Regions from separate parts of the Nonomuraea sp. CA-141351 genome, predicted to be linked through region 3. Evidence: riboswitches for the same ligand, from Rfam matches in the RefSeq annotation. Region 3 holds a riboswitch; each other region holds the start of a gene.
What was found. A riboswitch is a leader RNA that binds a small molecule or an ion and turns the genes downstream of it on or off. The one in region 3 is predicted to bind S-adenosylmethionine.

Region 1: linked by a shared signal. The riboswitch ahead of ACQPWU_RS58755 (aminotransferase class V-fold PLP-dependent enzyme) and the one ahead of ACQPWU_RS03660 (GNAT family N-acetyltransferase) in region 3 are both predicted to bind S-adenosylmethionine.
Region 2: linked by a shared signal. The riboswitch ahead of thrC (threonine synthase) and the one ahead of ACQPWU_RS03660 (GNAT family N-acetyltransferase) in region 3 are both predicted to bind S-adenosylmethionine.

What each region holds. Positions count from the first base shown of each region.
Region 1 is NZ_CP191982.1:12,492,171-12,499,404, reverse strand. Features, by position in the region: gene ACQPWU_RS58765 (NADH-quinone oxidoreductase subunit D) at 1-15, opposite strand, end outside; gene ACQPWU_RS58760 (DoxX family protein) at 138-806, shown strand; gene ACQPWU_RS58755 (aminotransferase class V-fold PLP-dependent enzyme) at 810-2,096, opposite strand; SAM riboswitch class IV at 2,142-2,257, opposite strand; gene ACQPWU_RS58750 (TerC family protein) at 2,370-3,119, shown strand; gene ACQPWU_RS58745 (cytochrome P450) at 3,119-4,312, shown strand; gene ACQPWU_RS58740 (SAM-dependent methyltransferase) at 4,296-5,258, opposite strand; gene ACQPWU_RS58735 (chaplin family protein) at 5,446-5,673, shown strand; gene ACQPWU_RS58730 (Rossmann-like and DUF2520 domain-containing protein) at 5,986-6,876, shown strand; gene panC (pantoate--beta-alanine ligase) at 6,898-7,234, shown strand, end outside.
Region 2 is NZ_CP191982.1:11,835,060-11,842,293, reverse strand. Features, by position in the region: gene ACQPWU_RS55790 (SAM hydrolase/SAM-dependent halogenase family protein) at 1-224, opposite strand, end outside; gene ACQPWU_RS55785 (DUF3263 domain-containing protein) at 336-635, shown strand; gene otsB (trehalose-phosphatase) at 675-1,445, shown strand; gene ACQPWU_RS55775 (hypothetical protein) at 1,481-2,053, shown strand; gene ACQPWU_RS55770 (alpha,alpha-trehalose-phosphate synthase (UDP-forming)) at 2,062-3,492, opposite strand; gene ACQPWU_RS55765 (RNA polymerase sigma factor) at 3,524-4,078, shown strand; SAM riboswitch class I at 4,158-4,299, shown strand; gene thrC (threonine synthase) at 4,313-5,545, shown strand; gene ACQPWU_RS55755 (MoaD/ThiS family protein) at 5,570-5,845, shown strand; gene ACQPWU_RS55750 (cold-shock protein) at 6,090-6,290, shown strand; gene groL (chaperonin GroEL) at 6,815-7,234, shown strand, end outside.
Region 3 is NZ_CP191982.1:718,021-725,254, reverse strand. Features, by position in the region: gene ACQPWU_RS03685 (hypothetical protein) at 1-168, opposite strand, end outside; partial or broken gene ACQPWU_RS03680 (AAA family ATPase) at 198-398, opposite strand; gene ACQPWU_RS03675 (ATP-binding cassette domain-containing protein) at 659-1,600, shown strand; gene ACQPWU_RS03670 (ABC transporter permease) at 1,581-2,324, shown strand; gene ACQPWU_RS03665 (NUDIX hydrolase) at 2,337-2,840, shown strand; gene ACQPWU_RS03660 (GNAT family N-acetyltransferase) at 2,837-3,451, opposite strand; SAM riboswitch class I at 3,458-3,546, opposite strand; gene ACQPWU_RS03655 (inositol monophosphatase family protein) at 3,640-4,452, shown strand; gene ACQPWU_RS03650 (MauE/DoxX family redox-associated membrane protein) at 4,432-4,956, opposite strand; gene ACQPWU_RS03645 (ABC transporter ATP-binding protein) at 5,007-6,839, opposite strand; gene ACQPWU_RS03640 (hypothetical protein) at 6,836-7,234, opposite strand, start outside.

The DNA of each region.
Region 1 (7,234 bases), 980 kb from region 3:
CACACGTTCCGTCATATGGCCATGCTGCCACCGCACCGGTGGGTGATCCAGCCGGGGGGATGGTCAAGGAATCGTATGGAAACGCATCCCTAAGCCGGACATGGGGAGAAAGACCGGGAATGGGGGGAGAAAACACCATGAAGAGAGCTGTGTTCGATGTCGCGGCCCTGATCGCGCGAGTGGCGATCGGCGTCATCTTCCTGGCTCACGGTTTGCAGAAGTGGTCGAGCGGTCTCCCAGCCGTGGGGCAGGCATTCAGGGGGGTCGGGATCCCGATGCCCGAGCTCACCTCGGCGTACGCGACCGTCGTGGAGACCGTCGGCGGCCTCTTCCTGATCCTCGGCCTGCTGGTGCGGCTGGTGGGGCTCCTGTTGCTGCTCGACATGCTGGGCGCGATCGCGTTCATGCACGCCGGCCACGGTGTGCTCGCCATCACCGGTGGCTGGGAACTGCCCGGCGCGCTCGGGGCGCTGGGCCTGCTGTTCCTGGCGCTCGGCGGTGGGCGGATCGGGCTCGACGGCCTGTTCGGCGCGATGTTCCGCCGGCGCGGGGAGCGCCGGGCCGCCGAGGAGGAGCTCGCCGCGTACGCTCCGGGCGCGCGCCCTCCGGAGCCGTCGAACGTCACGACCATGACCGGCGGGCCCACGACGCCCATGGCGTCCAAGGAACCGGCGGAGGCGCCACGCGTGCCCAGGCAGCCCAGCGAGCGCCGGGCAGGCATGATCAACGACGACGACATGAGAGACATCGACGCCCTGGTCTCCGACGAGCCGCCGCCGCACCGCAAGCCGCCGAACAGGGAATGAGGCTCAGCGGGTGACGAGATCCCGCAGCGCCCCGATCAGCCGGTCGACGTGCTCCTCCGTGGTGCCGATGCCGATCGAGGCGCGCACCGCGGAGGCGGTGCCGTCCTCGCAGCCCCCATCGGTCTCGTTGAGCAGGTGCCGGACGAACGGGTGCGCGCAGAACTTCCCGTCGCGCACCCCGATGCCGTACTCGCTGGAGAGCACCTCGGCCACCTCGCGGGCCGAGTAGCCGTCCACCGTGAACGACACGATGCCGACGCGCGGGTGATCACCGCCCCAGAGTGACAGCTCACGCACGCCCTCGATCGAGGCCAGCCCGGAGCGCAGCCGGGCGATCAGCCGCTCCTCCTCCCGCACCACCGCGGTCCAGCCGGTGGCCGTGAGCGCGTCGCAGGCCGCGGCCAGCGCGATGGCGCCCAGCACGTTGGGGGTGCCCGCCTCGTGCCGCGGCTCGGGGTCGTCGTGCCACTCGGTCTCGTCCCCGACGGAACGCACCGCGCCACCGCCCTTGAGGTACGGCTCACCATCCGAGAGCCAGTCCCGGCGCCCGACCAGCACCCCGGCGCCGAACGGCGCGTACAGCTTGTGCCCGGAGAAGGCCACGTAGTCCAGATCGAGCGCGGTCAGGTTGAGCCGCCGGTGCGGTACGAGCTGGGCGGCGTCCACCAGGATGCGGGCCCCGTGCCGGTGCGCGATGTGGGCCAGGGCGGCGATGGGCCAGAGCTCGCCGGTGACGTTCGAGGCGGCGGTGACCACGAGCAGCTTGGGCCCGTCGATCGCGGCCAGCGCCTCGTCGGCGGCGCGGACGGCCTCGCCGGGGAAGGCGGGCGGCGCCAGTCGTACGGACTTCTTCCAGGGGAGGAGCGAGGCGTGGTGCTCGGTGTCGAAGACCACGGTGGTCGTGCCGGCGGGCAGGCAGCCGGCCAGGAGGTTCGTGGCGTCGGTGGTGTTGCGGGTGAAGATCACGGCGTCGTCCGGGCGGGCGCCGACGAACGCCCTGACCGTGTGGCGGGCCTGCTCGTAGCGGGCGGTGGTCAGCTGGGAGGCATAGCCCGCGCCCCGGTGGACGCTGGAGTAGGCCGGGAGCGCGGCGGTGACGGCGGCGCTGACCGGCTCGAGACAGGGCGCGCTGGCGGCGTAGTCGAGGTTGGCGTAGCCGACGAGCCTTCCGCCCTTGACGGGCACCTCGAGATCGGCCCCGAGTACGGCGGGAATCGGCCTGCTCGTGACGGCGGGAGCCGCCTCAACGGCCTGGGCGGGGACAGAGCTGAAGATCGTCAGCGTGGACACGGCACATCTCCCTCAGGGTCTTCGGACCCCTGGAAGCAGCCACGGAGCCCGCGCTTGCCCGCCACACCTCGTGACGGACCAGGTCTTCACCCGGGGCACCCCGCCGCGGACGCGAGGGTTGCCGGCCAGCAAGCCGGGGCTTAGTGCTGGCACTCATGACCTACGACGGGAACTATAACCGAAACCCCACCTTCGATCGCAAGTCGGCGAACTTCTGCGCCGTGTGGCTCGTTGCTACCGGAAACCCCGCTCACGTGTCATGGAGGTGCGCAGATGTTGGACTGGGTGACCGACCCGCAGATCTGGATCGGCTTCTTCACCCTTGTCGCCCTGGAGATCGTCCTGGGGATCGACAACATCATTTTCATCTCCATCCTGGCCGGGAAACTACCCCCTGAACAGCGCGACAGAGCCCGCGTGCTGGGCCTGGGCGCGGCCCTGGTCAGCCGCCTGCTCCTGCTGCTCGCCCTGTCGTGGGTGGTGCGGCTCACTGAGCCGCTGTTCGCCGTCTTCGGCCACGACATATCGGGACGTGACCTGATCCTGCTGCTCGGCGGCCTGTTCCTGCTGGGCAAGAGCGTCACCGAGATCGGCCACAGCATGGACGCCCCCGCGGGCGGGGACGGCAAGAAGGCGGCCGTCACCTCCTTCACCTCGGTGATCCTGCAGATCATGGTGCTGGACGTCGTGTTCTCGCTCGACTCCGTCATCACCGCCGTCGGCATGGTGGACCAGCTCGGCGTGATGATCGCGGCGGTCGTGGTGGCGGTGCTGGTGATGCTGTTCGCCTCGGGGCCGATCAGCAGGTTCGTGGACCGGCACCCCAGCATCAAGATGCTGGCGCTGTCGTTCCTGGTGCTGATCGGCGTGGTGCTCATCGCCGAAGGCTTCGGCCAGCACATCCCCAAGGGCTACATCTACTTCGCGATGGCGTTCTCGCTCGTCGTCGAGCTGCTGAACATCCGGATGCGCAGCAAGCGCGCCGACCGGAAGCAGGATGGTTCCGCTCCTACTATGAAATAGTGCGCTTTGACCCTTGGGATCCGGATTTCGTGGCCCACCCGTACCGCGTGTACGACGAGCTGAGGCGCGAGTCGCCCGTCAGCTACTTCGAGCCGACGAACCAGTGGCTGATCTCGCGCCACGCCGACGTGAACGCCCTGCTCAGGGACCGCCGCCTGGGCAGGTCCTACCTGCACGTGGCCACCCACGAGGAGTTCGGCAAGCCGCCTGAGCCGGAGTTCCACGAGCCGTTCTGGCGGGTGATCAGGGCGGGCATGCTCGACGTGGAGCCGCCGGTGCACACCAGGCTGCGCCGGCTGGTATCCAAGGCGTTCACGCCGCGCATGGTCGAGTCCCTGCGGCCCCGCGTGCGCGCCGTCGCCGAGGGACTGGTGGACGCGTTCGTGGAAAAGGGCGGCGGCGACCTGATCGCCGAGGTGGCCGAGCCGCTCCCGGTGACGGTGATCGCCGAGATGCTCGGCATCCCCGAGCAGGACCGCCACCTGCTGCGCCCCTGGTCGGCGGACATCTGCGGCATGTACGAGCTCAACCCGGCACCCGACGCCCAGCACGCGGCCGTACGCGCGGCGTCGGACTTCGCCGGCTACCTCAAGACCCTCGCCGCGGAGCGCCGCCGGACCCCGGGTGACGACCTGATCAGCGCGCTGGCGCAGATCGACGAGCTGACCGAGGACGAACTGGTCGGCACGTGCGTGCTGCTGCTCAACGCCAGCCACGAGGCCACCGTGAACGTGACGGGCAACGGCTGGTGGGCCCTGTTCAGGAACCCCTCCGAACTCGCACGGCTGCGCGAGGACCGCTCGCTGCTGCCCACGGCCGTCGAGGAGCTGATGCGCTGGGACACGCCGCTGCAGATGTTCGAGCGCTGGGTGCTGGAGGACATCGAGGTGCACGGCGTGGGGATCCCGCGCGGGGCGGAGGTGGCGTTGCTGTTCGGGTCGGCCAACCGCGACCCGGCGGTTTTCGACGAGCCGGACCGGCTCGACGTGGGCCGCGCGGACAATCCGCACATCTCCTTCGGGGCCGGCATCCACTTCTGCCTCGGGGCACCGCTGGCCCGCATCGAGCTCATGGAGTCGTTCGGCGCCCTGTTGGCCCGGGCGGGCAAGCTGGAGCTGCGGCAGGAGCCCGCCTGGAAACCCGGCTACATCATGCGAGGGCTGCAGTCCCTGGAGATCAGCGCCGCTGGCTGAGCCAGCCGAAGCCGCCAAGGCCTCTCGGATCGATCAGCTCGCCCTCCTCCGAGGCTCTGGCCAGGGCGCGGATGTAGGCTCGCGGATCGGCGTGGGCCAGGTCGATGGGCGGCCGGGTCCCGGTGATCCCCAACGCCCTCAGCACGTCACGCTGTGTGGACAAGGTTGTGGATATCGCGCCGGCCCGGCGCCCTGCCTCCGCGCACGCGTCGAGCGCCACGTGAGCCGTGATATCGCAGGTCCCGTCGGGGATGGGGGCGACGACCGAGCCGTCGCGGTAACCGGTCAACGTGCCACAGAGCGGCCGGTTATCCACAGCATGTGCATAATCAATGGCAATCGCCAGGCCGTGGTTGAGGCGTGCCAGGACAGAGGCCCATGCCTCATCGCGGGGGCGGCCGATCTCCGCGCGCGCGCCCACGCGGGGCAGCGGCCACCACCGGTCGAGCCAGGCGCGGTCGGCGGGCCGCAGCGGGCCGCCGAGGCGCTCCTCGCCCGTGTGGACGTTCACCGTGATGAGGCGCGGTCCGTCGGCGGTCTGCTCCGCCACGTCGAGCGGCACGTTGTCGAGCCACTCGTTGGCGATGGCCAGGCCGGTGATGCCGGTGGGCAGGCTCCGCCGCCAGGCGATGCGCTCGGGCAGGCCCTCGGGCCTGGGGGAGAGGTCGACGGCCGTGACGCGGAGCCGGTCGCGCAGCGCGGGCTTTGCGGCGGCGAGCACCTGGGCGACCAGCGTGCCTTCGCCCGCGCCGATGTCGACCAGGTCGAGCACGTCAGGGCCGCAGAGCTCGGCGTCCACCTCCGCCAACAGCGCCAGCACCGCGTCGGCGAACGCCGCCGAGGCGCTGACCGAAGTGCGGAAGTGGCCCGAAGGGCGTTCGCGGAGGTAGAAGCCCTCCTCGCCGTACAGCGCACGCTCTGTCGCGGCGCGCCAGGTGAGCCACATGCCTGGACTATCTCATGGCTTCCGCCTGACACGCATCGTTATCAAACGACTACTCATTGTCGCCGACTTGCGGTAGCTTTACCCTTTGTCATCGAGTGATCGCGTTCCGCCAACCCTCAATCGGCCGAGCCGATCGCTCCCGAGCAAGCATCCAGCGGCCCAGGTCGCGCAACCGAGAGGAACCCTCGTGCTGAAGAAGCTCATGGTCGTCACAGGAGCCGTCGCCATGCTGTCGCTCGCGGCCCCGGCTCACGCGGACATCACCAGCGGCGACGGCAGCGTGCTCGGCGGCAACCAGGTGCACATCCCGATCAACATCCCGATCGACATCTGCGGCAACGCCGTGGCCGTCATCGGTGTCGCGTTCGCCGGCTGCAAGGGCGGTGCCAACGTCTACGGGCCGAGCCACCACTGACAAAAGGACGACCCGGGCCGGCGCTCGTCCGGCCCGGGCTCTCACCCCGGCTGGCCGGTCGGCGAGCGGCCAGCCGGCGCACCTCCAAGAGGTCTCATGCGCGCGGGCGTCGGTCCTGGATGAGGGACCTGGCGCCCGCTGCCATGCGATGAAACCCTCTCCTCATCTCTTCCGACAGGGGGTGCACGTTTTGTATGCCCTTGTCGCTTTTGTCGCTAACTCAACATGCGGCAAAGCGGCGGTCACATCTGCAGCCTTGAAAGGCCGTTACGCTGGTCGGCGGTGCCATCAGCTCGACAGAGGTGTGACGTCATGGACGCAGGGGATCGCCCGGCACGGCTGACGGTCGGCGTGCTCGGAGCAGGCAAGGTGGGCTCGGCCCTCGGTGCCGCGCTGGCGCAGGCAGGGCACCGGATCGTGGCCGCGAGCGGTGTGTCGGACAATTCACAGCGATGGGCCGCCGACCGGCTCGGCGTCAAGCTGTCCAGACCCGACGAGGTGGTCGCGGCGGCTCAGCTCATCCTGCTCACCGTGCCCGACGACGCGCTGCCCGATCTCGTCAACGGGCTCGCCACCACGGGCGCCGACCTGCAGGGCAAGCTGCTGGTGCACACCAGCGGGGCGTACGGGCTGTCCGTGCTCGACCCGGCGGCCAGAGTCGGCGCGCTGCCGCTGGCGCTGCACCCGGTGATGACGTTCACGGGCAGGGACGACGACCTCAACAAGCTCACCGGCATCTCGTACGGCGTGACCGCCCCCGACGTGCTGCGGCCGATCGCCGAGGCCCTGGTGATCGAGATGGGTGGCGAGCCCGTCTGGATCGCCGACTCCGACCGCGCGCTCTACCACGCGGCACTGGCCGGGGCCGCCAACCACATGGTCACGCTCATCGCCGAGTCGCAGGAGCTGCTGGGGCGCATCGGCGTCGAGCATCCCGGGCGGATGCTGGGCCCGCTGCTCGGTGCCGCGCTCGACAACGTGCTCCGGCTGGGCATCACCGGGCTGACCGGCCCGGTCGTCCGCGGCGACGCGGGCACGGTGCGCAAGCATGTGGACGCGCTGATCCTGGCGGCACCCGAGGCGGCCGACGCCTACATCGCGCTGGCCAGGCTCACGGCGGACCGGGCACTGGCGGCGGGCCTGCTCAAGCCGGAGGAGGCGGAGCGGCTGCTCGACGCGCTCGGGGGCAATATATGGACTTAATCGTCGCGTTCGGAGGGTCGTATGGAGCTGATCGTCGCCAGGCACCGGGAAGACCTGGTCAAGGCGCGCCGTGGTGGTGAGGTGGCCCTGGTGCCGACCATGGGCGCGCTGCACGAGGGCCATCGGTCGCTGATCAGGCAGGCCCGCGCCCGCGCCGATCAGGTCGTGGTCAGCATCTTCGTCAATCCTCTGCAATTCGGCCCAAGCGAGGATTTTTCCCGTTATCCCCGTACATTCGACGCCGACCTTGACGTGTGCCGGGCGGAGGGCGTGGACGTCGTGTTCCACCCGGACCCCGGAGAGATGTACGCGCCGGACCGCCAGGTGAGCGTCTCCGCCGGCCACATGGGCACGATCG
Region 2 (7,234 bases), 1.6 Mb from region 3:
CCGCCCGCGCTGGGATCGACCGCGCCGATGTGGATGCCCTGGGGGAGGTAGGGGATGGTCTGGGCGAGAATCGCCGCACCACGCCGTACGTCTCCCGCGGGGACCAGGTGACACACGTCGATCACCCGCGCCTCAGGGGCGATCCCGGCGATCACTCCATGACACGCCGCCACATAGCCGTCTTCGAGCCCATAGTCGGTGAGGAGTGTGATGACTGAGGTCACATTTCGTGACTGTACGTCTCTCAATCCGCCGTGAACAGCCGCACTCGGCACATTACGATGAGGACGGGCCGCCTGCGCGCATCGGCTCACGCCCCTTTCGAGGAGGACACCATGGGAGCACCGCTCAGCGGTGACAATGCTGCCCAGGAACCGTCCGGCCAACCACTCTCAGAACGCGATATCGAACTCCTCGCCTTCGAGCGCCAGTGGTGGCGCTACGCGGGTGCGAAGGAGCACGCCATCAAGGAGAGCTTCGGGTTCTCCGCCACGCGCTATTACCAGTTGCTCGGTGAGTTGATCGACAGGCCGGAGGCACTCGAGCACGATCCCATGCTGGTCAAGAGGCTGCGCAGGTTACGATCCACCCGCAGGCGTGACCGTGCGGCCAGAAGGCTCGGCATGCGTCCCTGACCGGCTGGGTACGGCAGCCGCGTGAGGAACATCCCTGGAATGGAAGCGATCTTGAAGGATCCGGCCGGCGCCGTGATCGGGCTCGATTTCGACGGCACCCTGTCGCCGATCGTGCCCGACCCCGCCAAGGCCGTGATCCACCCGAAGGCCCCCGAGGTGCTCGCCGAGCTGGGTGCCCACGTCCTGGCGGTGGCCATTGTGACCGGCAGGCCGCCGGCCACCGCTCTGGAGCTCGGGCCCGGCCTGGCCGACGTGCCCGGGCTGGTCGTGCTCGGGCACTACGGCTTCGAGCGCTGGGAGAACGGCCGGATCTCCGGGCCCCCGCCCCCTCCGGGCGTGCTCCGGGCCGAGGCGGAGCTGCCGCTGCTGCTCGACGCGTTCGGCCTGGAGGGCGTGGCCGTCGAGGACAAGGGCCGGGCCGTGGCCGTGCACACCAGGCGCAGTCCCGACCCCGAGGGCGCGCTGGCCAGGCTGCGCGAGCCGCTGGCCAAGCTGGCCGAGAAGCACGGCCTGGTGGTCGAGCCCGGGCGTTTCGTGCTGGAGCTGCGGCCGCCCGGCATGGACAAGGGGCAGGCGCTCAGCCTGTTCCTGGCCGAGCGGGCCGCCAGGTCCGTCATGTTCGTCGGCGACGATCTGGGCGACCTGGCCGCGTTCGAGGCCGTACGCACCTCCGGGCTGCCCGGCGTGACCGTGTGCAGCGGCTCCGCCGAGGTCACCGCCCTGGCGGAGCAGGCCGACATCGTGGTGGACGGGCCCGACGGAGTCGTGGCGCTGCTGCAAGAACTTGCGTCGGCTTTCAGTCGTTCGTGATTGGTCTGCAAGTCTCGCTGCCTAGGGTCGGGCGCATGTCCAAGCGATACCTCGCCGCCGCGGCCGTGGCCGCTGCCACCCTCCTCGCCGTCTCCATGCCCGCGAGCGCCGCGCCCGCCCAGCCGCTCAAGCTGCGTAACGGCCTGACCCTCTACATCCCCATCAAGTGGAAGGTCCACGGCGCCGGCACGGACGCGGTGCAGATCGTGACCGGCAAGTGCGCCAAGCCGCAGGGATGGGGCACGCCCGAGTGCGACGCCTTCTACGTCTTCGGCCCCAAGTACATCAAGCACGGCCGGGAGTGGTTCGGCCCCTACACCGGCAAGGACCCGTTCTACACGGCGAGCGACGTACAGCCCTGCCCGGTCAACAAGAAGTGGGGCGAAAGGATCGGTCCCGAGGTCACGAGGGGCCTGCGCCAGGTCGGGGCGGGGCACAAGGCCGCCTACAACGCGTGGCGGTCCACCTGCGCCGGCTACTCCGGCACGAAGGTGCTGGCCCGTTTCACGCAGCGCGAGTGGTACCTGCCGAAGAGCAAGATCCTGGTCGTCGACCAGTGGGACACGCCGGGGCTGGCCGACGTGCTCAAGAACGCCGACTGGAGCTGAGGACCACCCTAGATCTCGGCGAGGGCGTCGAGCTGGGCCGCGAGCCACTTCTGCGGCGGCAGGGCGGTGGCCGCCGCGTGCAGTTTGTCGCGGCGCATCCGGCGCTCGTCCTCCGGCATGACGAGCGCCTGGTGCAGCGCGGCGGCAGTGCCGCTGATGTCGTACGGGTTGACCACGAGGGCGTGCGGGCCCAGCTCGGCCGCCGCCCCCGCCTCGCGTGAGAGCACCAGCGCGCAGCGCGGCGACAGGACCGGGCCCTCCTTGGCGACCAGGTTCATCCCGTCGCGGATGGGGTTGACCAGCAGCACGTCGGCCATCCGGTACGCGGCCAGAGAGCGCGGGTAGTCGTCGTTGACGTTGAGGATCAGCGGGTCCCAGTCCTCGGTGGCGTACTCGTCCTCGATCTCCTGGGCGCAGCGCTGCACCGACGCGGTGTACTCGCGATATTCGGGCAGGTCGTGCCGGCTCGGGTACGCGAAGGCCAGATGCACCACCTTTCCGTGCCACTCGGGGTGCGCGTCGAGGAACTCGCGGTAGGCCACCAGGCCGCGCACGATGTTCTTCGACAGCTCGGTGCGGTCGATGCGGACGATCAGCCGCCGGTCGCCCACCTGCTCCCTGAGCGCGGCCATGTGCGACTCGACGTCGGGCTCGCAGGCCCGCTCCCACAGCGCCTCGCCGTCCACGCCCAGGCTGTGGACGCCGATGCGGGTGGTCCTGCCCTCGTAGGTGACGCTGCGGCCGGCGCGGTCGGCCTCCGCGCCCAGCAGCGCCTCACAGCAGTCCATGAACGCCTGCGCCCACCGGTCGGTGAGGAACCCGGCGTGATCGGCGCCCAGGATGCCCTCCAGGACCTCTCCGGCCACTTCGTCGGGCAGCAGCGAGAAGTATTCGGGCGGCGCCCACGGGGTGTGGCTGAAGTGGGCGATGCGCAGGTCGGGCCGCTCGGCGCGGAGCATCGCGGGGGTCAGCGTCAGGTGGTAGTCCTGCACCATCACGCGGGCGCCGTGGCCGGCCTCCTCGGCCAGCGCCAGCGCGAAGGCGCCGTTGTAGTCGCGGTAGGACTCCCACTCGCGTTCGAACCTCGTGCCGAAGTTGGGCGCGTTGGGGATGTCGTAGAGCAGGTGGTTGACGAACCACAGGGTCGAGTTGGCCACGGCGTTGTAGGCCCGGTGGAAGATGGCGGGCGGGATGTCGAGCATGCGCAGCGGGCCGGTGTCGTAGCCGGCGTGGTCGATCCTGCCGCCGGGCGCCAGGCGAACCGCGCTGCGGTCGCCGTCGGACAGCGCCGCGCACACCCACAGGACGCCCTCTTTCCTGGCCACCCCGGACAGCCCTGACACCAGGCCGCCGCCACCGCGCTTCATGGTCAGCTCACCGTCGTCGGACACGGTGAACGAGACCGGTCCTCTGTTGGAGGCCACCAGGACGCTGTTCATCTACGCTCCCTTCGCCCATAGGATCCCAGCTATGGCGCTTGATGAGCTAACCGAGGAACTCGCCCGCTCCGCCGCTGCAGGAGATCATCGCGCACTTGGCGAGCTTCTGGCGCGAATCGAGCCCGATGTGATGCGTCACTGCGCCCGGATCCTGCCCTACCACCAGGACGCCGAAGAGGCCTCGCAGGACACGTTGCTGGCCGTGGCGCGCAACATCGGGCGGTTCGAGGGCCGGGCGAGATTCAGCACCTGGCTCCACATCGTGACGGCCAACTGCGCGCGCACCACGTACAGGTCGCTCAAGCGCAGGGCGGCCGAGCAGAGCTCCGACGAACTGCCCGTGCAGAAGCCCGACGTGCGGCGGGTGAGCGTGATCGCCGGCTCGCGGCTGGACCTGCTCGACGCCATGGAGGCGCTGGAGGCCGACAAGCCCGACCTGGCACAGGCGTTGGTGCTGCGCGACATCGTCCAGCTCGACTACAGCGAGGTGGCCGAGCAGCTCGGCATCCCGCTCGGCACCGCCAAGTCGCGCATTCACCAGGCGCGCAAATACGTGCAGGGAGTGCTGGGTGAGGACTACCGTTGAGACGGCACGTCTCAAGTTCTGAGACGAGTAGCCATTTCGGCCCCCTGGGCAGGTAGAGTCCATTTCAACAACTGAATATTGCTCATCCAGAGGGGTGGAGGGACCGGCCCTACGAAGCCCCGGCAACCCTCCCGGCTTGAGGCTCGCGACCTGGCGAGGCCGACCGGGACAAGGTGCCAATTCCGGTCTGCGGTCAAGGTGGCCGCGGGCGAAGATGAGGGAAGGCCTCGCTTCATGTCGCTTGACTTTGGTCCTGCTGTCGGTCTGTCCTGCCGCGAGTGCGGTACGCGTTACCCCCTCGGTCCCAGCTTCGCGTGTCTGGAGTGTTTCGGGCCGCTCGAAGCGGCCTATTCCTTCGGCACCGTGACCCGGGCGGACATCGAGTCGGGCCCCGCCAACATCTGGCGTTACCGGTCGTTGCTCCCCGTCCCTGTCGACGTCGCCAGTAAACCCAACATGAACCCGGGATGGACCAAACTGGTCAAGGCCGGAAACCTCGGGCGCGCACTCGGTCTCAAGTCCCTGTACGTCAAGGACGACTCGGGCAACCCCACTCATTCATTCAAGGACCGCGTGGTGGCGATCGCCGTCGAGGCGGCGCGTAACTTCGGCTTCCACACGCTTTCCTGCTCCTCCACCGGCAATCTCGCGGGTGCGGTCACCGCCGCGGCGGCGCGGGCCGGGCTCGAGGCGTGCGTGTTCATCCCGGCCAATCTCGAAACGGCGAAGATCGCTATGGCCCGCGTGTTCGGCGGCAAGCTGATCGGCATCGACGGCACGTACGACGAGGTCAACAGATTCTGCTCGGAGCTGATCGGCGACCCGCTGGGCGACAAGTGGGGGTTCGTCAACGTCAACCTGCGGCCGTACTACGCCGAGGGCTCCAAGACGCTCGCGTACGAGATCGCCGAGCAACTCGGGTGGCGGCTGCCGGAGCAGATCGTCATCCCCATCGCCTCGGGCTCGCAGCTCACCAAGATTGACAAGGGCTTCCGGGAACTGATCCAGCTGGGCCTGGTCGAGGACACGGCGTACAAGATCTTCGGAGCCCAGGCGGCCGGATGCTCGCCGGTCTCCACCGCGTACAAGGCCGGGCATGACGTCGTGCAGCCGGTCAAGCCCGACACCATCGCCAAGTCGCTGGCCATCGGCAACCCGGCCGACGGGCCTTACGTGCTGGACATCGCCCGGCGCACCGGGGGTGCCGTCGAGGACGTCACCGACGCCGAGATCGTGGCCGCGATCAAGCTCCTGGCCTCGACCGAGGGCGTCTTCGCCGAGACCGCGGGCGGGGTCACCGTGGGCGTGCTGAAGAAGCTGGCCGAGAGCGGGCGGCTCGATCCCGAGGCCGAGACCGTGGTGCTCAACACGGGCGACGGACTCAAGACGCTCGACGCGATCAGCGACGACGCCAAGCCCACGGCCGTGATCCGGCCCTCCCTCGACGCGTTCCGCGCGGCTGTCTGACAACCAGGAAAGGCGAGTTTAACCATGAGCGTTACTGTGCGGATTCCCACCATTCTGCGCACGTACACCGGGGGCAACGCGGAAGTCAGTGGCGAGGGCGCGACTCTTCGTGACGTCCTCGTCAAGCTCGACTCCGACTACCCGGGGATCGGCGCGAGAATTCTGGATGAATCGGGCAAGATTCGGCGTTTCGTCAACGTTTACGTTGGGGAAGAGGATGTCCGATTCGTCGACGGGCTCGACACTCCAGCACCTGAGGGCACTCAGATCTCTATCATCCCGGCAGTCGCCGGCGGCTGAGTGCCATAGATCACAGTGTTGAAGGCGCCCCTAGTGGGCGCCTTCTGCTTTTCCAGGCCAAATGAACCTTTCAACGGCCTTCGATGCGAAGAAATGCGACGTTTGTGGATTGACTCTGTTGCCAAACCCCGTGCCACAGGTATGGTCGAGGGCGATCGTCTGGCTGATTTTCCGTTAAGTCAGGTGATTACGGGTCTCGCGGAGGAATGGGCGAGATCTGTGGGCCCAGTAAGAGGAGTCGGAAGTGGCGCAGGGCACCGTCAAGTGGTTCAACGCGGACAAGGGCTACGGCTTCATCGCGGTAGACGGTGGTAAGGATGTATTCGTCCATTACTCAGCGATCCTGATGGACGGGTACAGAGCTCTCGAACAGGGGCAGAGAGTCGAGTTCGAGATCACGCAGGGCCAGAAGGGTCCCCAAGCAGAGGCCGTTCGCGCGGTCTGATACGCCCCCGCTGGTATGCACCGGCAGGGTCGCGCGGCAGCGCAGTCCGTGTGAACCTGCCACCTTTCTTTCGTCGACTCGGGTGCGGCGAGCCGCATGGGGTGGCTCGCCGCACCTTCATGTCGCTGGGGAGCCGTCGCCTTCCCTCGTCGCTCTGGTCGCTTCGCTTCCGCTGCTCCTCGGTCCAGGCGTCGGCGCTCCCTCGCGTGTTCATGGCCTCCACTTCGCGGAGGCGGCTCGGTCGCTGGGGAGCCGCCGCCTTCCCTCGTCGCTTTGGTCGCTACGCTCCCTGCGCTCCTCAGTCCAGGCGTCGGCGCTCCCTCACCTGGGAAGGAACACCCGGGGGAGGTCTCTCGCTTGCACTCGGCAGGGTAGAGTGCTAAACAGTTCGTTGGCACTCTCTACAGCAGAGTGCCAACTCGGATCGGGACGATGGGGTCTGCCGAAGGAGATGCTGACCCATGCCGTCGCGGGCGTCGGCTCGGTCCACGACAAGCCACCCTGCATCTGGGAGGTCTAGCCTTATGGCAGCCAAGATGATCGCGTTTGACGAGGACGCCCGGCGCGGTCTCGAGCGCGGTATGAACCAGCTCGCCGACGCCGTCAAGGTGACCTTGGGTCCCAAGGGCCGCAACGTCGTGCTGGAGAAGAAGTGGGGCGCTCCCACGATCACCAACGACGGTGTGTCCATCGCCAAGGAGATCGAGCTCGAGGACCCCTGGGAGAAGATCGGCGCAGAGCTGGTCAAGGAAGTCGCCAAGAAGACCGACGACGTCGCGGGTGACGGCACCACCACCGCCACCGTGCTCGCCCAGGCGCTGGTGCGTGAGGGTCTGCGTAACGTCGCCGCCGGCGCCAACCCGATGGCCCTGAAGAAGGGCATCGAGGCTGCCGTCGAGCGCGTCAGCGAGGAGCTCTCCAAGCTGGCCAAGGACGTGGAGACC
Region 3 (7,234 bases):
GTCGCCGAGCTCCACGTCGCCGTGTATCGCATGCCGCACCCGCCGCTCGTAACGGCGCCTGGCCAGCTCGGGCGCCACCTCGCACCAGACCTCGCGCACCTCCGTCCCGGCCTCGACGCCGGCCCGCGCGAGCCCGGCCACCACCGTCGTCGCAGCGGCGCCAGCCACGGACTTTCCAGCACAGCGCCCCGCCCCGCGCTCGCCAGCAGCGTCCACATGCTCTCCCCCGCAGCGGCCCCAAGCCGCCTGCTCCACTCCCGGTCGCCCACCCCGGAAGGCCGGTCGAGCATGTCGGCCAGCGTCTCCTTGAGGTCGTCCTTGCTGAAGACCGGCAAGCCGAGCGCTCGCCCCAGCGCCCGGGCGACCGTGGTCTTCCCGGCCCCAGGCAACCCGTTCACCAGCACCACCAGTCGGCACACGACCAAGCATCGTGCCAGAAGCGGCGGAAAAACTTCCGCGCACCGGGAAACCCGCAGCTCAGCCCTCTGAAATTCGCCGTCGGAGGCAACGGCGAAAGACGGTGTTTCCGCAGGTGGGAGAGGTTCATGAAAGTCACGTTCGCGTTTGCCAAACCGGATTCGGGCCGCACAAACTTGGTTCGATCCTCAATCGCGCCCCCGACCAGGGGTTTCTTTGCCATGCCCGGAGGAGGGCGACCGTGATCCATGCCCGGGGACTGACCCGAGTGTTCAAAGTCAAGAAGGAGAGAGTGGAAGCCGTACGCGGCATCGACCTCGACGTGGAGGCGGGTCAGCTCGTCGCCTTCCTCGGCCCGAACGGCGCGGGCAAGTCCACCACGCTGCGCATGCTCACCACCCTCCTGCCGCTCACCTCCGGCACCGCCACGGTGGCGGGCCGCGACGTGGCGCGGGACCCGGCGGGCGTGCGCGCCCGCATCGGGTACGTGGGCCAGCGCAACAGCGCCGGAGAGAACTTCCTCGTCCGCGAGGAGCTCGTCACCCAGGGCCGCTGCTACGGCCTCGCCGCCAGGCAGGCGGCCGCCCGCGCCGACGAACTGCTCGACCTGCTCGACCTCAGGCCGCTGGCCAGGCGGCGGCCCGGCACGCTCTCGGGCGGCCAGCGCCGTCGCCTGGACATCGCGCTCGGCCTCATCCACCGCCCTGGCCTGCTCTTCCTGGACGAGCCCTCGACCGGCCTCGATCCGACGAGCCGCGCGGACATCTGGCAGCACATCCTCCGGCTGCGGGAGACGTACGGGACGACGCTGTTCCTGACGACCCACTACCTGGAGGAAGCCGACAACATGGCCGAACGCGTGGTGATCATCGACAACGGCCGGATCATCGCGGACGGCACCGCCGAGCAGCTCAAGAACGACCTGGCCGGCGACCACATCACGATCACCACCAGCACGGAGGAGGAGGCGGGCAGGGCCGCCGGCGTCGGCGGCGGCACCGCCGAGGGGACGACCGTGCGCCTTCGCGTCCCCAACGCGGCCGCCGCACTCCCCGACTACCTCAGAACCCTGGACGGCTCCGGCATCAAGGTCACCACCGCCGAGACCGCCCGACCGACCCTCGATGACGTGTTCCTCGCTCTTACCGGGAGAAGCCTCACCGATGACGACATTCCTGCGTGACACCGCCACCGTTTTCTCCCGCGAGTTCAAGCCGGTCGTGCGCGAGCCCGTCAGCCTGCTCTTCGAGATGGGGCAGCCGCTGCTGTTCCTGTTCCTGTTCGGGTCGCAGCTCGACGGGGCCGTGGGGTCGTCGTGGCAGTGGTTCGTGCCGGGGATCCTGGTCATGATGTGCCTGACCGGCCCCATGGGCGCCGGTTACACGCTGCTGGTCGAGCTGATCGGCGGATCAATGGAGCGTCTGCTGGTCACTCCGCTGAACCGTACGGCGATGCTGGTGGGCCGCACCATGAAGGCCATGATCGTCCTCCTGGCGCAAGCCGTCCTGATCATCCTCCTGGCTCTCCCCCTGGGCTTCGACCTGCACCTGGCCGGTGTCCTGGCGGGCCTGGCCCAGCTGGTCGTGTTCGGCGTCGGCCTGGGCGCGTTCTCGTTCGTCCTGGCCATCAAGTCGGCACCCGGCGGCACGCTGTTCTACATCGTCAGCCAGTCGATCCTCTTCCCGCTGCTGCTCCTCTCCGGGGTGCTGCTCCCCCTGGACACGGCCCCGGCCTGGCTACGGGTGCTCGGGCACGTCAACCCGGTCACGTACATTGTCGACGCGCAGAGAGCCCTCTTCGCCGGCAACCTGACGAACCCCTCGATCCTCTACGGGACCGCTGCCGCGTGCGCGATAGCCGCGGTCGGCCTCTATCTGGGCAACCGCGCCATGCGCCAGGGCGTCTGAGACCCTTGATGGGTGACTCATCTGACGGTCCCCTGGATACCCGTGCGCCACCGGCTCGACGTGATCCTCTCCCAATCGCTCCCGCCCTTGGACAAGACCACGTCGGCGTTCGCCTTCGTCTCGGACCAGACCGGCAGAACCCTCATGACCTGCGTGGACAAGGAGGGCCGCGGCTGGGACATCCCCGGCGGCCACCTCGAACCCGGCGAGACGGCGACCGAAGCCGCAGCCCGGGAGCTGTATGAAGAAACCGGCCTCCGCCTGACTCCTTCCGCCCTGTCCCTCTTCGCCTGGCAACGCATCGAGCTCCTCGACGCCGCCCCCGCCGACTACCGTTACCCGCCTCTGACGTACATGGCGATGTTCAGGGCGCGTCTCCCCCACCCGGGCCCGCCGACCCACCCACCGGCGGGCTCGGAAAGCACCAGCGCGGCCTGGCTGCGGCCGTCGGAGATCAACCGCCTGTGCCCCGACCGCACCTGGCTATCCCTGCTGGACGGAGCGGGCCCGCTCTAGACCCGCTGGGCACCGAGCCGGCCGCGCAGCCCCGCCTTGACATCCGGCCACTCCGCGGCGACCACGGAGAACATGGCAGAGTCCCGCAGCCTCCCCGCCTCACCCGGCGCCCACGACGGCGACCAGTTGCGCAACACGCCCTCGAACCGCGCGCCGACCCCCTCGATGGCCCGCCGTGACCGCTGGTTGCGCGCATCCGTCTTGAGGTCGACGCGGGCCACCCCGAACGTCTCGAACGCGTACGTGAAGAGCAGGAGCTTCGCCTCGGCGTTGATCCCCGTGCCCTGAGCGGACGCCGCCAGCCACGTCCACCCGATCTCGACGGCCCGCAGACCGTCCCGCTCCGGCCACGTCCGGGGATCCCAGAACGCCGTGCACCCCACCGCCGCCCCGTCCCGTACGCGAACCTGCGCGAAGGGCGTCAGACCCTCGCGACGGAGCTGAGCCTCCAGGTAAGCCTCCACCTCGGCGGCCCGGGGCACCAACGTGAACGCGTACGACGAACGATCCTCCTCAACAGCCCGCGCCAGATCCGGCGCATGCGCCATCGTGAGCGGCTCCAGCCGGACAAGTGATCCTCGGAGCACGGGAACATCGAGCCGCAGGCTCATCAGGCCTCCTCATCGCTCCTGGCATTGGCACCTTTCCCGCAGGCAGGTTGCCGGACCGTCACAGGGCCAGGTCCCTCGGATCCTCTGGATGAATCTTGGTGAACAGGATCATGCCCGCGCCACCGGGACGGCGTCAACAGGATTCTGGACAAATACAGCATGACTTCCAGCGCCGTTATCCTGCGCACATGTCGATCACGGACGAGGAACTGGCTCTGACGGCGGCGCAAGCAGGAGCCGCCGTCGTGCACGCCAAGTACGGTGCGGCGCTGACGCGCTTCGAGAAATCCGCGGGGGACTTCGCCACAGATGCGGACGTCGAAGCGGAAAAGGCCATCCTCGACGTCATTCGCACCGCTCGGCCGGACGACGCCGTGACAGGCGAGGAGGGCGGACGCACGGGTGGGGACGGTGCGGAGCGCATGTGGCTGGTCGATCCCCTGTGCGGCACGCTGAACTACGCTGTACGGAACATGTTGGTCGCGGTGAACGTCGCCCTGCGCGTGGGCTCCGACATCACGGTGGCGGCCGCGGCCGACCCGTTCGCCGGCGAGGTGTTCTGGACGGATGGCGCTCACGCGTACGTCCGCCGCGACGGCGTGGACGAGCGGCTCACGCCGTCGTCCGGTTCGCGACTGGTGGACGTCAACCTCGATCCGCCGTTCCCGAACGAACCGAGCTTCCGGGCTGTCCGGCTGCTCGCCGACCCGGGATTCGCCGAGCGCTTCCGCCCGCGCGTCGTCTCCACCACCCTGGCGGTGGCGTGGGTCGCCGCCGGTCGCCGGGCCGCGTACGTCACCGACGGCCATCTGCGGGACAGCGTGCACTTCGCCAGCGGGATCGCGTTGTGCCAGGCCGCCGGATGCGTGGTCACCGGCATCCACGGTCAGCCACTGCACACCGGCGCGGGCGGACTCGTCGTGGCGGCCGACCGGGAGACGCACTCCGCGCTGCTTGAACTCATCGGGAGCCGGCTCGCCTCAGGACGTCCGCACCAGTGAGACGAGATCATCCCATCGGGCCATGAGCAGTCCCAGAGCGGCGCCGAAGACACCGGCGACGACGCTGAAACCCGGATCGAAGGAACCGTCCACCAAGGAGCCCGCCAGCCCGAGCAGGGCTGTCACGACCAGAATGACGTTGCGGACCACGTGCTCCACGCCCAAGGGCGTCTGGGAGGCGCCGAAGCACCGGCAGGGAACGGCGGCGCCTCTCCGGACGACCATGGTGACCGCGACCGTGAGGCAGCCGAGCAGCCCCGCCGCGAGGACGAACGCCGCTGATCCGGCCCACCGGAAGGGAAGCACGGCCAGAGCGATGACACCCGCCTCGGCCACCGCCGTCGCCGCTGCGGCCACCGGCACCTTCGCGTCGGCGACCACCGCCATCGCTCTGGTCGACGCGACGAACTCGCTCCAGGCGCCACGGCTGGAGATCTTGCTCCCGAGGGCGAGGGCGAACACCGTGAGCAGCAGCAGCCTGCTCGCGACATCGACGTACTGCATGATCGCAACCTGCCACGGCCGAGCAGATCCGGCAAGAGCACCGCGTCCGGTCACCCGATGTCGGCGCCCTCACGGTAGCCGCTGGCCTGGGTGTCGAAGAGGTGGGCGTACCGGCTGCCCATGGACATGAGCTCGTGGTGCGTACCCTGCTCGACGATCCGGCCGTCGCCGAGCACCACGATCAGGTCCGCGTCGCGGACCGCCCCGAGCCGGTGCGAGACCAGCAGGCTGGTACGTCCCTCGCGGTGCTCGCGCAGCCGCCGGTGCACCTCGTACTCGGCCTGCGCGTCCAGGCCGGAGCTGGGCTCGTCGAGGATGAGCAGGTCGCGGCGCTCGCGTACCAGCGCGCGGGCCAGGGCCAGGCGTTGCCACTGACCTCCGGAGAGCATCACGCCTGCCTGCGGGTCGTCGTCCTCGGGGCCGAAGAAGACGCGGCTCAGCATGGTGTCGTAGCCCCGGGGCAGTGCCTGGACGGTTTCGTGCGCACCCGCCAACTCGGCGGCGGCCTGGATCCTGGCGCGGTCGGACATCGCCTCGATCTCGCCCACCCCGATGTTCTCGGACGCGGTCAGGTCGTAGCTCATGTAGTCCTGGAAGAGCACGCCCATCCTGGCGCGCAGCTCGGCGGGTGGTACGTCGCGAATGTCGATGCCGTCCCAGAGGATCGCGCCGCGGGACGGATCGTAGAAGCGGCACAGCAGCTTGATCAGCGTGCTCTTGCCGGCGCCGTTGAGTCCCACCAGCGCGACGGAGGCGCCGTGGGGGATCGTCAGGTCCACCCCTCGCAACACCCAGGGATGGCTCTCGTCGTACCTGAACCACACGTCGCGGAGCTCGATGCCGCGGCGCAGCGCGGGCAGCGCCTCCGGCTCCCCGGGCGCCGGCAGGTCGCCGGGCGATGACATCACCCGTTCGTGGTGGGCGAAGAGAAGCAGCGCCTGGCGTGCGTTCGCGGCGTTGTCCACGGTGGCGACCAGCGCGGCCTGTGTTCCGGCCACGGCGGCGGCGAAGGCGGTCACGTCGCCGAGGGTGAGCCGGCCGGCCAGGGCGGAGTGCACCGCCCAGAGCAACCCGGCGCCGCTGACCGCGGCGGAGAGCGCCGCGAGCGACGACTGCGTGAACGCCTCCCGCCGGTCCAGCCGCCGCTCCCCTGCCTGCAGGACGGCCAGCTCGCCGAGTACCCGGCGCTTGAGGAAGCCGCCGAGCCCGAAGAGCCGGACCTCCTTGGCGGCCGCCACATCGGTGATCAGGGAGGAGTAGAAGATCTGCCGCCGGGCCGCGGCGGACTGCCCGGCGATCACCTTGATCCGCCGCTTCTCCAGGGACATCCTCGCCGCGAGGATGGGCAGCGCCGCGAGCGCCACCAGGCCCGCCATGAGCGGGCTCAGCACGGCGAGGGCGGCGAGGAGCCCGGCCAGGGAGATGACGTTGCGCCCGAGGTCGAACAGGCCCGAGGTGATCGGCCCCATCGCGTTGCCCGTCGCCTGCGCGGCCATGCGCAGCTCGTCGAGGAACACCGGATTCTCGAACCGCGACAGGCCGTGGAACCCGTTCACCCGCTCGTACAGGCGATCCTGCAGCAGCAGGTCCAGCCGGCGATCCGACTCGGCCCGCAGATACCCGGTCAGATGCGGCAGCACCCCGGCGACCAGCCCCAGCACGACGAGGGCGGCGACCGGCACCAGTACCTGCTCCCGCTGACCTGTCGTCAGCCCGTCGACGAGCGTCTTGGTCGTCCACACGGTGCCCGTGGGCAGCAGCCCGGCCAGGACGGTGGCACCCAGTTGGGAAACCGCCAGCACCGGTCCGGTTCGCCGGCACAGCAGCGCCAGGGCGGCGGCGCGCCGCAGCGGTCCCCGCGTGACGTCCGGGGACTCGGTCACGTCGCCGGCACCACGGCGGCGAGGTCGTCCAGATCCGTGTGCGCGGCCACGATCCTGCCGTCCTGGCCGGTCCTCAGGAACGTCGGGAACGCCTGGACGCCGAGAGCGTGCACGATACGGAGCGCGTCCTCGCCCGTGACGACGGTCGCCACGCCGCCCACCACCTCGACGAGGTCGCCGGCCTCACCGGCGTCGCCGGCGATGACCGCCAGGGCGCTCTGGTCCGCGGCCTCCGCGGCGAACTGCGGCGCGCGCTCGTGACAGGTGTCGCAACTGACGTCGAAGAACCCCACGAGCCGCGGTCCGGCCACGTCCTGCGGCAGCGTGCGCCCGACCAGCACGCCGGGATCGTACGGCATGAGCGTCGACGTCCCCGCGAGGCGCTGCAGCTCGGC